Regions from separate parts of the Hymenobacter sp. GOD-10R genome, predicted to be linked through region 1. Evidence: riboswitches for the same ligand, from Rfam matches in the RefSeq annotation. Region 1 holds a riboswitch; the other holds the start of a gene.
The links. A riboswitch is a leader RNA that binds a small molecule or an ion and turns the genes downstream of it on or off. The one in region 1 is predicted to bind fluoride.

Region 2: it holds a riboswitch for fluoride, as region 1 does, so the genes downstream of both, SD425_RS18940 (chloride channel protein) here and SD425_RS27405 (voltage-gated chloride channel family protein) in region 1, are expected to answer to the same signal.

Annotation. Positions count from the first base shown of each region.
Region 1 is NZ_CP141185.1:158,787-163,884, forward strand. It holds gene crcB (fluoride efflux transporter CrcB) at 1-372, opposite strand, end outside; partial or broken gene eno (phosphopyruvate hydratase) at 444-689, opposite strand; gene SD425_RS27405 (voltage-gated chloride channel family protein) at 769-2,049, opposite strand; fluoride riboswitch at 2,125-2,198, opposite strand; gene SD425_RS27415 (sodium:calcium antiporter) at 2,463-3,515, opposite strand; gene SD425_RS27420 (LysR substrate-binding domain-containing protein) at 3,602-4,516, shown strand; gene SD425_RS27425 (hypothetical protein) at 4,686-5,060, shown strand.
Region 2 is NZ_CP141184.1:4,781,193-4,786,290, forward strand. It holds gene SD425_RS18925 (LysR family transcriptional regulator) at 74-415, shown strand; partial or broken gene SD425_RS18930 (LysR substrate-binding domain-containing protein) at 482-970, shown strand; gene SD425_RS18935 (hypothetical protein) at 1,143-1,517, shown strand; gene SD425_RS18940 (chloride channel protein) at 1,646-2,941, opposite strand; fluoride riboswitch at 2,990-3,062, opposite strand; gene SD425_RS18945 (hypothetical protein) at 3,117-3,548, opposite strand; gene SD425_RS18950 (hypothetical protein) at 3,685-3,927, opposite strand; gene SD425_RS18955 (aconitate hydratase) at 4,237-5,098, opposite strand, start outside.

The sequences.
Region 1 (5,098 bases):
AAAGCGCACCGCCACCACGCCCGCAAACGTGGCCCCCAGCCCCAGCAGCACGCTGCCGGCCACGTAGAGGGCCACGTAGCCATATTCGCCGTCGGTGAGCATGCTGATGGTTTCGTAGGAGAAGGTCGAAAACGTGGTGAAGCCCCCGCAAAAGCCCGTGGTGAGCAGCAGCCGCAGCTCGGGCGAGCCGATAGTGCCCCGCTCGGCCGCCGCGTAGAAAAAGCCAATGAGCAGGCAGCCCAATACGTTGACCAGCAGCGTACCCAGCGGAAACGGGTGCACGAAGTACCGCGCCACCAGCAGCTGCAACAAATAGCGGCCCACGCTGCCCACGGCCCCGCCCACGGCGATAATGGCTAGTAATCGAAACATAAGGTGCACTTTGAGAAGTCGGCCCCGGTGGGCTACTGGTGCCAGTAGCCCACCGGGGTAGCCGCCGTAATTTATTGGTTATTAAAGGCTTTAATACCCGCGAAACGCCCCGCGCGGCCCAGCTCGCGCTCGATGCGCAGCAGCTGGTTGAACTTGGCGATGCGCTCGGAGCGCGAGCCGCTGCCGGTTTTGAGGTGGCCCGCGCCGGTGGCCACCGTGAGGTCGGCCACGAAGGTGTCCTCGGTCTCGCCCGAGCGGTGCGACACGAACTGGTGGTGGCCGTTGACCAGCAATAGCAGGCGCGTGTCCAGGGTTTGCAGCTGGTCGAGCATGGGGAGAAAAGAAGGGGAAGGGGTGGAAAGCGGAAAGCCTTGGCGGACTGGCATCGGGGCGGTGTCAGGGCTGCTTGGCGGCGTGCAGCTCGCCCAGGCGGCGGCCCAGGTGCCGGCCCAGCAGCGGGTGCTTGGCCTGGCCCACCCGCTGGGCGGTGTAAATGCCACTGTGGCCCGAGAACAGGTAAGCCACCACGCAGCTCACGCCCAGGTAGATACCCGCATGCATGCCGAACAGCTCCAGGCCCATGAAAAGGCAGGCCAGCGGCGTATTGGCCGCGCCCGCAAACACGCCCACGAAGCCCATTCCCGCCAGCAGCGCCACCGGCAGCGGCAGCACCACGGCCAGGGCCGAGCCCAGCGCCGCCCCGATGAAAAACAGCGGCGTGACCTCGCCGCCCTTGAAGCCCGCCCCCAGCGTGAGGGCCGTCAAGGCCAGCTTCCAGGCAAAATCCTGGGGCGGCAGCGGGTGCTCAAACGCCTCCACGATAACCGGCACGCCCAGGCCGGCGTAGCGCATGGTGCCCAGGCCCCACAGGGTGCCCGCTACCAGCACGCCGCCCACCACCGGCCGCAGCGGCGCGTACTTTATGCGAGCAAATTGCTTACTTATCCAGTGGGTAAGGGTAGCGAAGCTACGGGCCGCAAGGCCAAACAGGGCCCCCACCAGCAGCGTGCAGCCCAGCCCCAGGGCCGTGAGCGGCACGGCCGCTAGCTCGGGATAGTGCGTGTGACCCACGCCCCAGGCCCGGGTCACCACATCGGCCACCACGGCGGCCAGAAAGCTGGGCAAAATGGCCTCGTAGCGCATCGAGCCGAGTAAAAACACTTCCAGCCCAAACACCGCCCCGGCCAGCGGCGTGCCAAATACCGACGCAAAGCCCGCGCTCATGCCCGCGATGAGCAGCAGGTGCCGCTCGCGCCGGGGCAGCCAGCGCGAGAGCTGGTCGGCCAGCGCGCCGCCCATCTGCACGGCCGTGCCCTCGCGCCCCGCCGAGCCGCCAAACAGGTGCGTGAGCAGCGTACCGCCCAGCACCAGCGGCACCAGCCGCAGCGGAATCACTTCGCTCGGGGCGTGGATTTCATCCAAAATCAGGTTGTTGCCTTTCACCACCCGGTTGCCGAAGCGGTGGTAGGCGAGGCCCACTAGCAGACCGCCTACCGGCAGCAGGGCCAGGGCCCACGAGTGGGCCTCACGCCAGCGCGTCACCCATTCCAGACTGACTAAAAAGCCTGCTGAGGCGGTACCGGCCAACGCGCCGACCAAGCTTGCCAGCAGCAGCCAGCGTAGCACAAACCAAACCGTGGGGGTAGGGGAGAGGGCCCGTAAGCGGGCGGGTACCAAGCGGGAGTAAATAGGGGGATAAGCCACGGGAGCGAACATTAAGATGAACTACTCGGCGTAGCCACTAGGGCCAGCCGTCTCGTAGGAATCATCAGCGCAGCGCACCAGGCGCCGGCGGTTCGCGGTGGAAATCCATCACCGTACTGCGCCCTTATACGGAGTGGCGAAGAGCGGGTTATAGTGACGAGGCAAAATGGCAACTGCGGGCCAACTTCTACGACCACCTCGAATCCGGCGTGGCGCTAATGAAGCAGGAGCTGGCCGGCGCGGTGGGCCTCGGCCACGCCTTGGGGCGTGAGGTTCATGTCGGTCTAGTTGGTGAAGACGTTGGCCAGGTTGGTGGTGCTTTCGCCGTGGCGCAGCAATACGAGGTCGGGCATGGAGTAGGGCGGTGAGGAGGGCACTAGTATTCGTTAGGGACTGATAGCTAACAGTCCCAGCATACCTAGGGCATACAACCCGAGTACTACCAGCGAGTCGAGGCCCATGCGGGCCACCTGCCGCTGCGGCCGGAAAACCAGCCCGTAGACGTACACGCAGGTGAGCAGCATGCCCAGGCCCGTGAGATAGAGGTCGGCCTTGCCGGCGTGGGGCAGCGCGGCCTGGCCCGAGAGCGCGCTGGCCACCAGAAACAGCACCGGCAAAAAGGCATTGCCCCCAAAAATATCGCTGATGGCCAGCTGGTATTCGCCCGCTTTCATGGACGCCAGGCCGGTCGAAACCTCGGGCAGCGAGGTGGCTGCCGCCAGCACCGTGGCCCCAAACAGCAGCCCGCTCAGGCCCCAATGCGTGGCCAGCGCGTCGCCGCTGCGCTCCAGCACCACGCCCGCCACCAGCGTCACGAGGGCCGCAGCCAGGAACACCAGCCCCGTGCGCCAGGTGCTGGCCGGGGGCGTTGGCTGGGCCGGAGCCGCTGGCTTGGGCGGCGGGCTGCCAGCCGGGGCCGCGTCGTGCGCCTGCCAGGGTAGCCCCTTTTGCGCTTTGCCAATCAGCCATAGGCCCACTACCCAGAGCCCCAAGATGAGCAGGCCCGCCGGGGTTATGCGGGCCACGATAATGGCGGCTGGCAGCTGGCTGCCTACCAGCACGGCCGCCAGCACGGCCAGCACCAGTACGCCTTCCAGTACCAGCACCAGCGAGGCGGCCTGGTAGGTGAGGGCCGCTTTTTTGCCCAGGCCAAACACGTCGAGCACCACCAGCACTAGCGTCTGCATCGCAATGCCACCCAAGATGTTACCAATGGCTAATTCCAGGTGCTGGCTCAGGGCCGCGCTGACTGTGATGGCCAGCTCGGGCAAGTTGGTGACCACCGCCAGCAGCAGCAAGCCGCCCAGCGCCTGCCCTAGTCCGAAGCGCTTGGCCAGCACCGAGGTAGCGTTGGCAAGGTAAACGCCGGCCACCCAGACGGCCGCCCCGGCCGCCGCGAAGGCAAGTAGCAAAAGGGGAATGGATAAGTGGGCGAACATGCAGCAGCGAATGAAGTGGAAGGCCCATACGGGCCGGCCGGCCTTTTCGCCGCAAAGTCCGCGCTACAGCCCCGACCTTCGCGCCCATGTCCGATTTTCGCCTTCGCGTATTTGCCGCCGTGGCGCGGCACCTGAGCTTCACCAAGGCCGCGCAGGAGCTGTTCGTGAGCCAGCCCGCCGTCACCAAGCACATCCGCGAGCTGGAGGCCCAGTACGGCCAGCGCCTGCTGGAGCGCAGCGGCAGCAAGGTGCTGCTCACCGAAGCCGGCCGCCTGCTGCTGCTGCACGCCGAAGCCGTGGCCGCCTCGGCCCAGCAGCTCGACGAGCAGTTGCTCGGCCTGCGCGACCCCGACGAGGCCGCCGGCCGCCTGCGCCTGGGGGCCAGCACCACCCTGGCCCAGTACGTGCTGCCGGCCTGGCTACCCGCTTTCCAGGCGCGCTACCCGCGGGTGCAGCTGAGCTTGCTCAACGTCAACTCCGAGCGCATCGCCGAGGCCCTGCTGCGCGGCGAGCTGGATTTGGGCTTCGTGGAAGGCCGCACCAAAAACCGCGACCTGCACTACGAGTTGCTGCTGCCCGACGAGCTGGTGGCCGTGCGCCAGCCTACGCCCGCCGGCTCGCCCCCTAGGCCCCTGCCGCTGGCTGAAGTACTGGCCAGCCCCCTGGTGCTGCGCGAGCGCGGCTCGGGCACGCTGGAGGTGCTGGAAATGGCCCTGCGCGAGCGTAAAATCAAGCTCGGCGAGCTGAAAACCGCGATTTACCTGGACAGCACCGAGGCCATCAAGACCTACCTGGAGGCCGCGCCGGGAGCCGTGGGCTTCGTGTCGCGGCAGGCGCTGCGGCGCGAGCTGGCGGCGGGCCTGCTCGAAGAAATACCTGTGCAAGGCTTCACGCTGCCCCGGCAGTTCGAGGCGGTGTGGGTGCAGGGCCAGCCCCTGACGCGCACCGCCCAGCGCTTCTGGAGCTTTGCCCAGCAGCAGGCGGTCAGCAAAGCAGGGTAGCGAGTTTGGTTATTAGCAATAACTATTTGCTATAACCAAAATTCAATAAGGGCCGCTACTTTTGCCGTATCACTTGCCAGCGGCAGTGGCTTTTCCAGCGGCAGTGGCTTTTGCTGCTAGCCGCCGCCAGTTTGCTGTACATTAGTTCTTCACTTTTTCCCTTTTTGCCATGAGCCAGCCCGCCGATTCCCCCGATTCGCAGCCCACTCCCGCCGAGCAGCCGGCCGATGCGGCCCACGCCGGTACGCCGCACTACGGCACCTTTGGCGACCCGGCCAACGTGCCTGTTACCCCGGAGCATCATCCCAACCGCCCCTACGTGGGCGGCTATATGGACCCCGAAGGCACCCACGGCGGCTGCGAGACCGGCCCTTATGACCCCAGCCAGCAGCGCGGCCACGCCGAGCAAAACCAGGCTACCGCCGCCATTGAGGCCGCCCAGGGCAAAGACGAGGACGTGGAGCGCGCCGCTTACGTGGCCGACGACCCGCGCTACGCCGGGGGCGACGTGTACGACTTGCAAAACGAGCAAACCGGCTTTTAGCCGGCCGGGCCGCTCGCCGGGGCCGCGCTTCCCCCCGG
Region 2 (5,098 bases), on a different replicon from region 1:
TGGCAGCCTCTAACGCTCAGAAAAGCTGGAGCTGCGTGAAGCTCTTCTTGGTAACAGCTGCGTATTTTATGCCATGCCTGATTTCCGTCTTCGCGTCTTCCAAACGGTAGCGCGCCATTTAAGCTTTACCAAGGCTGCGCAGGAGCTATTTATTACGCAGCCCGCCATCACCAAGCACATTCACGAGTTAGAGCTTAGCTACAAGCAACGCCTGTTTGAGCGGCGCAGTAACCGCATTTCTCTAGCCGAGGCTGGGCAGGTGCTACGTACGCACGCCGACGCCGTAGAGCAACTCGACCAAGAGCTAACCGAAACCTTGCAGAGCCTGCGTGGCGGTGAAGGCGGCCGGCTGCGCCTTGGTGCCAGCACTACCCTAGCGCAGTATGTAATTCCACGCTTGCTGCCGGGCTTCTAGACGCGTTATCCGGAAAGCATGCTCATGCTGCTCAACGACAACTCTGAGTAGATTGCGGAGGCGCTACTGCGTGGGCAGATTGACCTAGGTTTTGTGGAAGGACGCAGCAAAAGTCGCGACTTACACTATGAGCCTTTCCTGGAAGACGAATTGGTAGTTGTGCGCCGCGCCCAACCAGGCCCAGATGCTCCTTCCCTGACGTTGGCTGAACTGGTGCAGCTTCCGCTCGTGCTACGCGAACGGGGCTCCGGTACGCTGAAGGTAATAGAACACGCGTTGCGCATTCGGCAGGTAAAATTGGCCGAGTTGAATGTACTATTCCAGCTGGAAAGTACATAGGCAATAAAAACCTACTTGGAGGCGGCTCCAACCGCTCTAAGGTTTATTTCGCGGCTAGCGGTGGAGAAGGAAGTAGCAGCGGGACTGCTTGCCGTTGTGCCAGTGCCAGAACTGACTTTGTCGCGCCAGTTCGAGGCCGTGTGGGTGCAAGGTGCTCCTCTTTCGAAGGTGGCTGAACGGTTTTTGCGCCATGCTCGTCAACACAGCCATTCGTAGCGGTTGCAGCTTCGGGCGAAACATAGCGTGAGCTCTATTCACAACTTTTTATCCCCTCATTCAGCGCTTTATAATAGCTAGCCTGACACTGCGAAGCGTGGTCGGCAGACTAAACGGTGTAGACTACGTATAACTGAACAGTTATTCTATTCTCTCCTTACTTCTGTTTACCATGGAAAACACGCCCCAATCCTCCCCTGACCAAAACAATCAATCAGCTGATACGCCGCAGTATGGCGAATTTGGTAATGCCGATTCCGCTGCTCAACCTAGGTCAACTCACGAGTCGAACGACGGCTCAAATGACAACCCCGACGAATTCAGCGAGTTTCGGAAGAAGCGTTCGAACCTCACCGAAGATTACGGCCAAGTTAGCCAGCAAGCTGATCCGGCGGAACAGCGCGGCCACGTTGAGCAAAATCAAAATCCCGAAGCCGTAGCGGCGGCTCAAGACAGCGACGAAAGCACGCGCCGCGCCGCCTATGCTGCCGATGATCCTCGGTATGGCAGTGGCACATCAAACACTTGGCAAGAAGATCAAGCCTAGCTTGCAGCTACTAGCCCTATAAACATAAGGCCGAACGGAACTCCGTTCGGCCTTATGTTTATAGGGCATTCGATTATAACTTGTACAGTGTCGCTCTACGTTATTCTGCATACCGTCTAGCTAGGCGGCTATACGTCTCCTAAGCGCTTGCCCTGCTGCCGCCCCAAGCGCAGGTGCTTGGCCTGCCCAATGACTTGGGCCGAGTAGATACCTCGATGCCCGGAAAACAGATAAGCAACTACGCACGCTAGCGCCAAATACACGCCCGCCTGCGCACCAAACAGTTCCAATCCCATCAGCGTGCAGGCCAGGGGTGTATTGGCCGCACCCGCGAATACGCCCACAAAGCCCATCCCTGCCAGCAGCGCCACCGGCAATGGCACCACCACCGACAGCGCACTACCCAACGCGGCCCCAATAAAAAAGAGCGGCGTCACTTCTCCTCCTTTAAAGCCGCACCCTAGGGTAAGAGCCGTCAGGAGAAGTTTCCAGGCGAAATCAGTGGGGGCAAGCGGTGTGTGGAACGCTTCCACAATAACCGGTACACCCAACCCAATGTAGCGCGTAGTACCTAGCACCCAAACGCACACAACCACCAGCACGCCGCCTACCACGGGGCGAAACGGCGCATAGCTGATGCGGGCAAACTTTTTACCGATCCAATGGGTGAGTGCTGCGAAACTACGCGCCACAAGGCCAAACAATATGCCGGCTACTAATGCCCACAAAAGCGTGGCGGGCGTGATAAGCAGAGAAGCCAACTGCGGATAGTGGGTGTGGTCAACGCCCCAGGCTCTGGTAACCAGATCAGCGCTAACGGCCGCTAGGAAGCTCGGTAGCAAGGCATCATAACGCATGGATCCGAGCAGAAACACTTCCAGCCCGAACACGGCCCCAGCTAGCGGCGTCCCGAAGACCGACGCAAAGCCCGCACTCATACCCGCAATCAACAGCAGGCGCCGGTCGCGCGGGCGCAACCTCAAAAGACGCGTAAGCTGATCAGCCAGTGCGCCTCCCATTTGTACAGCCGTGCCCTCACGACCCGCCGAGCCGCCAAATAGGTGCGTGAGCAACGTGCCGCCTAATACCAAGGGCACAAGGCGCAACGAAATCAAACGTTGTGGCGCGTGAATCTCGTCCAGGATCAAATTATTTCCTCGTACAACCCTGCTCCCGAACAGGTGATACGCTAGGCCTATAAAGAAGCCAGCTACCGGCAACAACCCAATAATCCAGAGGTGTGTTTCCCGCCAATGCGTTGCCCAGTCCAGCGCTACCAGAAAAACAGCGGACGCCGTACCAGCTAGCCCTCCTATGAGCGCGCTAATCACCATCCAGCGTAGCAGGAAGAGCGCGTAAGTAGTGGTTGTAATAGCCCGCAAACGAGCAGGCAACCAATAGAAAGAAAAAAACTGACGAGCCATAAAAGCGAACGGCAAGATGAACTACCCGGAACGGCCTGCCTGACCGTTCGTCCCGTAGGAATCATCAGCGCGAAGCATATGCTTCGGCGGTTCGCGGTGGCAATCCATCACCGTACGCTGGCAAAGATAGACGGAGCTGACCTTTTTGATTCGTTAGCTCCATATTTTGCGAGACCTAGACCTGTTCAGCAAGCCAACTGATGGCAGCGGCTTCATCAGAAAAAAGCTGGTAAGTAAGCGGATAGGTGTTTAACTCCCGAATCAAGGCAGCCATTTCCAACCGAACCATTACATTTTGAGGCGATACAATAGCCCCATAGCGTAACCCTGAGCGCACAGCGCGAGGAAACCAATCGAGCAAGATCCAAGCTTGGTTCTCCGTACTGAAGACAGGCAACGACCGTTGGTCACCTAGCAGCTTGTGCCAGCTTTTTTGCTCTAGTTGTACCAAGGCTTGCTCCAGCAACTGACGCCATATCGCGGCCGAGGAGGGTTGCGAAGTCCAGTTTAAGCGCACATAGGCTTCCTGGGGAACAAGAGAAACTGATCCGGCCGCGTTGCCGAATTGAAAGGATGGCTCAGATGCTACAAACGCTGGAACGGGCATAACAAATGGCGCTTTATAAGTGTAGGAGAACTGATTATGCTAACAAGTGGTAGCATATCTTTATTTACGTAGTAGAATAAGGTATGGATGAGCCACTCTTAAAAAAATGATAATAGTAGTCCTATGAAAGCCCAGGCTAGCTAGGTATTTCGCTGACTGACCATCCTGCGGTCGCAAGCATGGACAGCAAGTGTCGGCCATGACTGGCGCTTCCTCCTACTAGTCCTTGAGGTCCTTCTATTAAAATGCCACTGCCTGAGTTGTTGTGGCGTACCAGCACCCGACCGTTAGTGGTGTCTTGGTGATAGGTGTTAGGAGCACTATCAGGACGAAAGCCTAGCAACTGCAAGAAATTTTCAATTTGGGAAAGCGTCATCATTACATTGGCAAATAGGATACGAGAGCAAGTAGAGCAGTACGCAAAAATACGTAAGTATATATTACAAAATATTAATATTTTAAAAAAATAATATATTCTTAGACGTAGCTAAGTTCAACCTTTTACTTGCTCGTCCAAATCTGAGAAACATGACCTAAAATGACAATCAATCTTTTAGGCTTTTTACTACTCTTTTACCTGCTGTGCTTGTGAGAATGTGCTTATTCAATCAGATCGGCTACCCCCATTCACAAAAAATGGCCGCTTCCTTTTGTTGGAAGCGGCCATTTTTTGTGAGTAAGATCTAGCTTACTTCTGCGAGAGCTGAGCACCGCTCGTTTCGCGTAGGCGAATCAGATTTAGGGCCGAACCAGCTTTGAACCACTCAATCTGACCTTCGTTGTACGTATGGTTCAGATAGATGAGGTCAGTGTCGCCATCAACGTGGTGCAGGCGAGCTTGCAGTTGCTGCCCAGGCGCAAACGAATTTAGACCGATGATATCGATGGTATCGTCTTCCTCGATCAAGTCGTAGTCAGCCTTGTTGGCAAACGTGAGAGCCAGCATGCCTTGCTTCTTGAGGTTGGTCTCGTGAATACGGGCAAACGACTTCACAATCACGGCGCGAACACCTAGGTGGCGTGGCTCCATAGCAGCGTGCTCACGCGAAGAGCCTTCCCCGTAGTTTTCGTCACCTACCACTACCGAGCCTATGCCCAGTGACTTATAGGTGCGCGCTACTTGCGGTACAGTGTTGTAAGGCGTGCCTTGGGTCAGCTGGTCTTTCACAGCATTAGCTTCACCGTTGAAGGCATTGATCGCCCCGATGAGCATGTTGTTGGAAATATTATCCAAGTGCCCACGGTACTTCAACCACGGGCCAGCCATTGAAATGTGGTCAGTGGTGCACTTACCTTGTGCCTTGATGAGCAAACGCAGTCCTGAAAGGTCGCTGCCTTCCCAAGGCTTGAAGGGCTCGAGCAATTCCAAACGGTCGGACTCCGGATCAACGATTACCTGAACACCAAGACCGTTCTCGGCAGGAGCTTGGTAACCAGCATCTTCTACGTCGTAGCCACGCGGAGGCGCTTCTACGCCGTGCGGAGCATCCAGCTTCACCTGCTGACCATCTTTGGTGGGCAGCGTGTCGGTGAGCGGGTTGAAAGTCAAG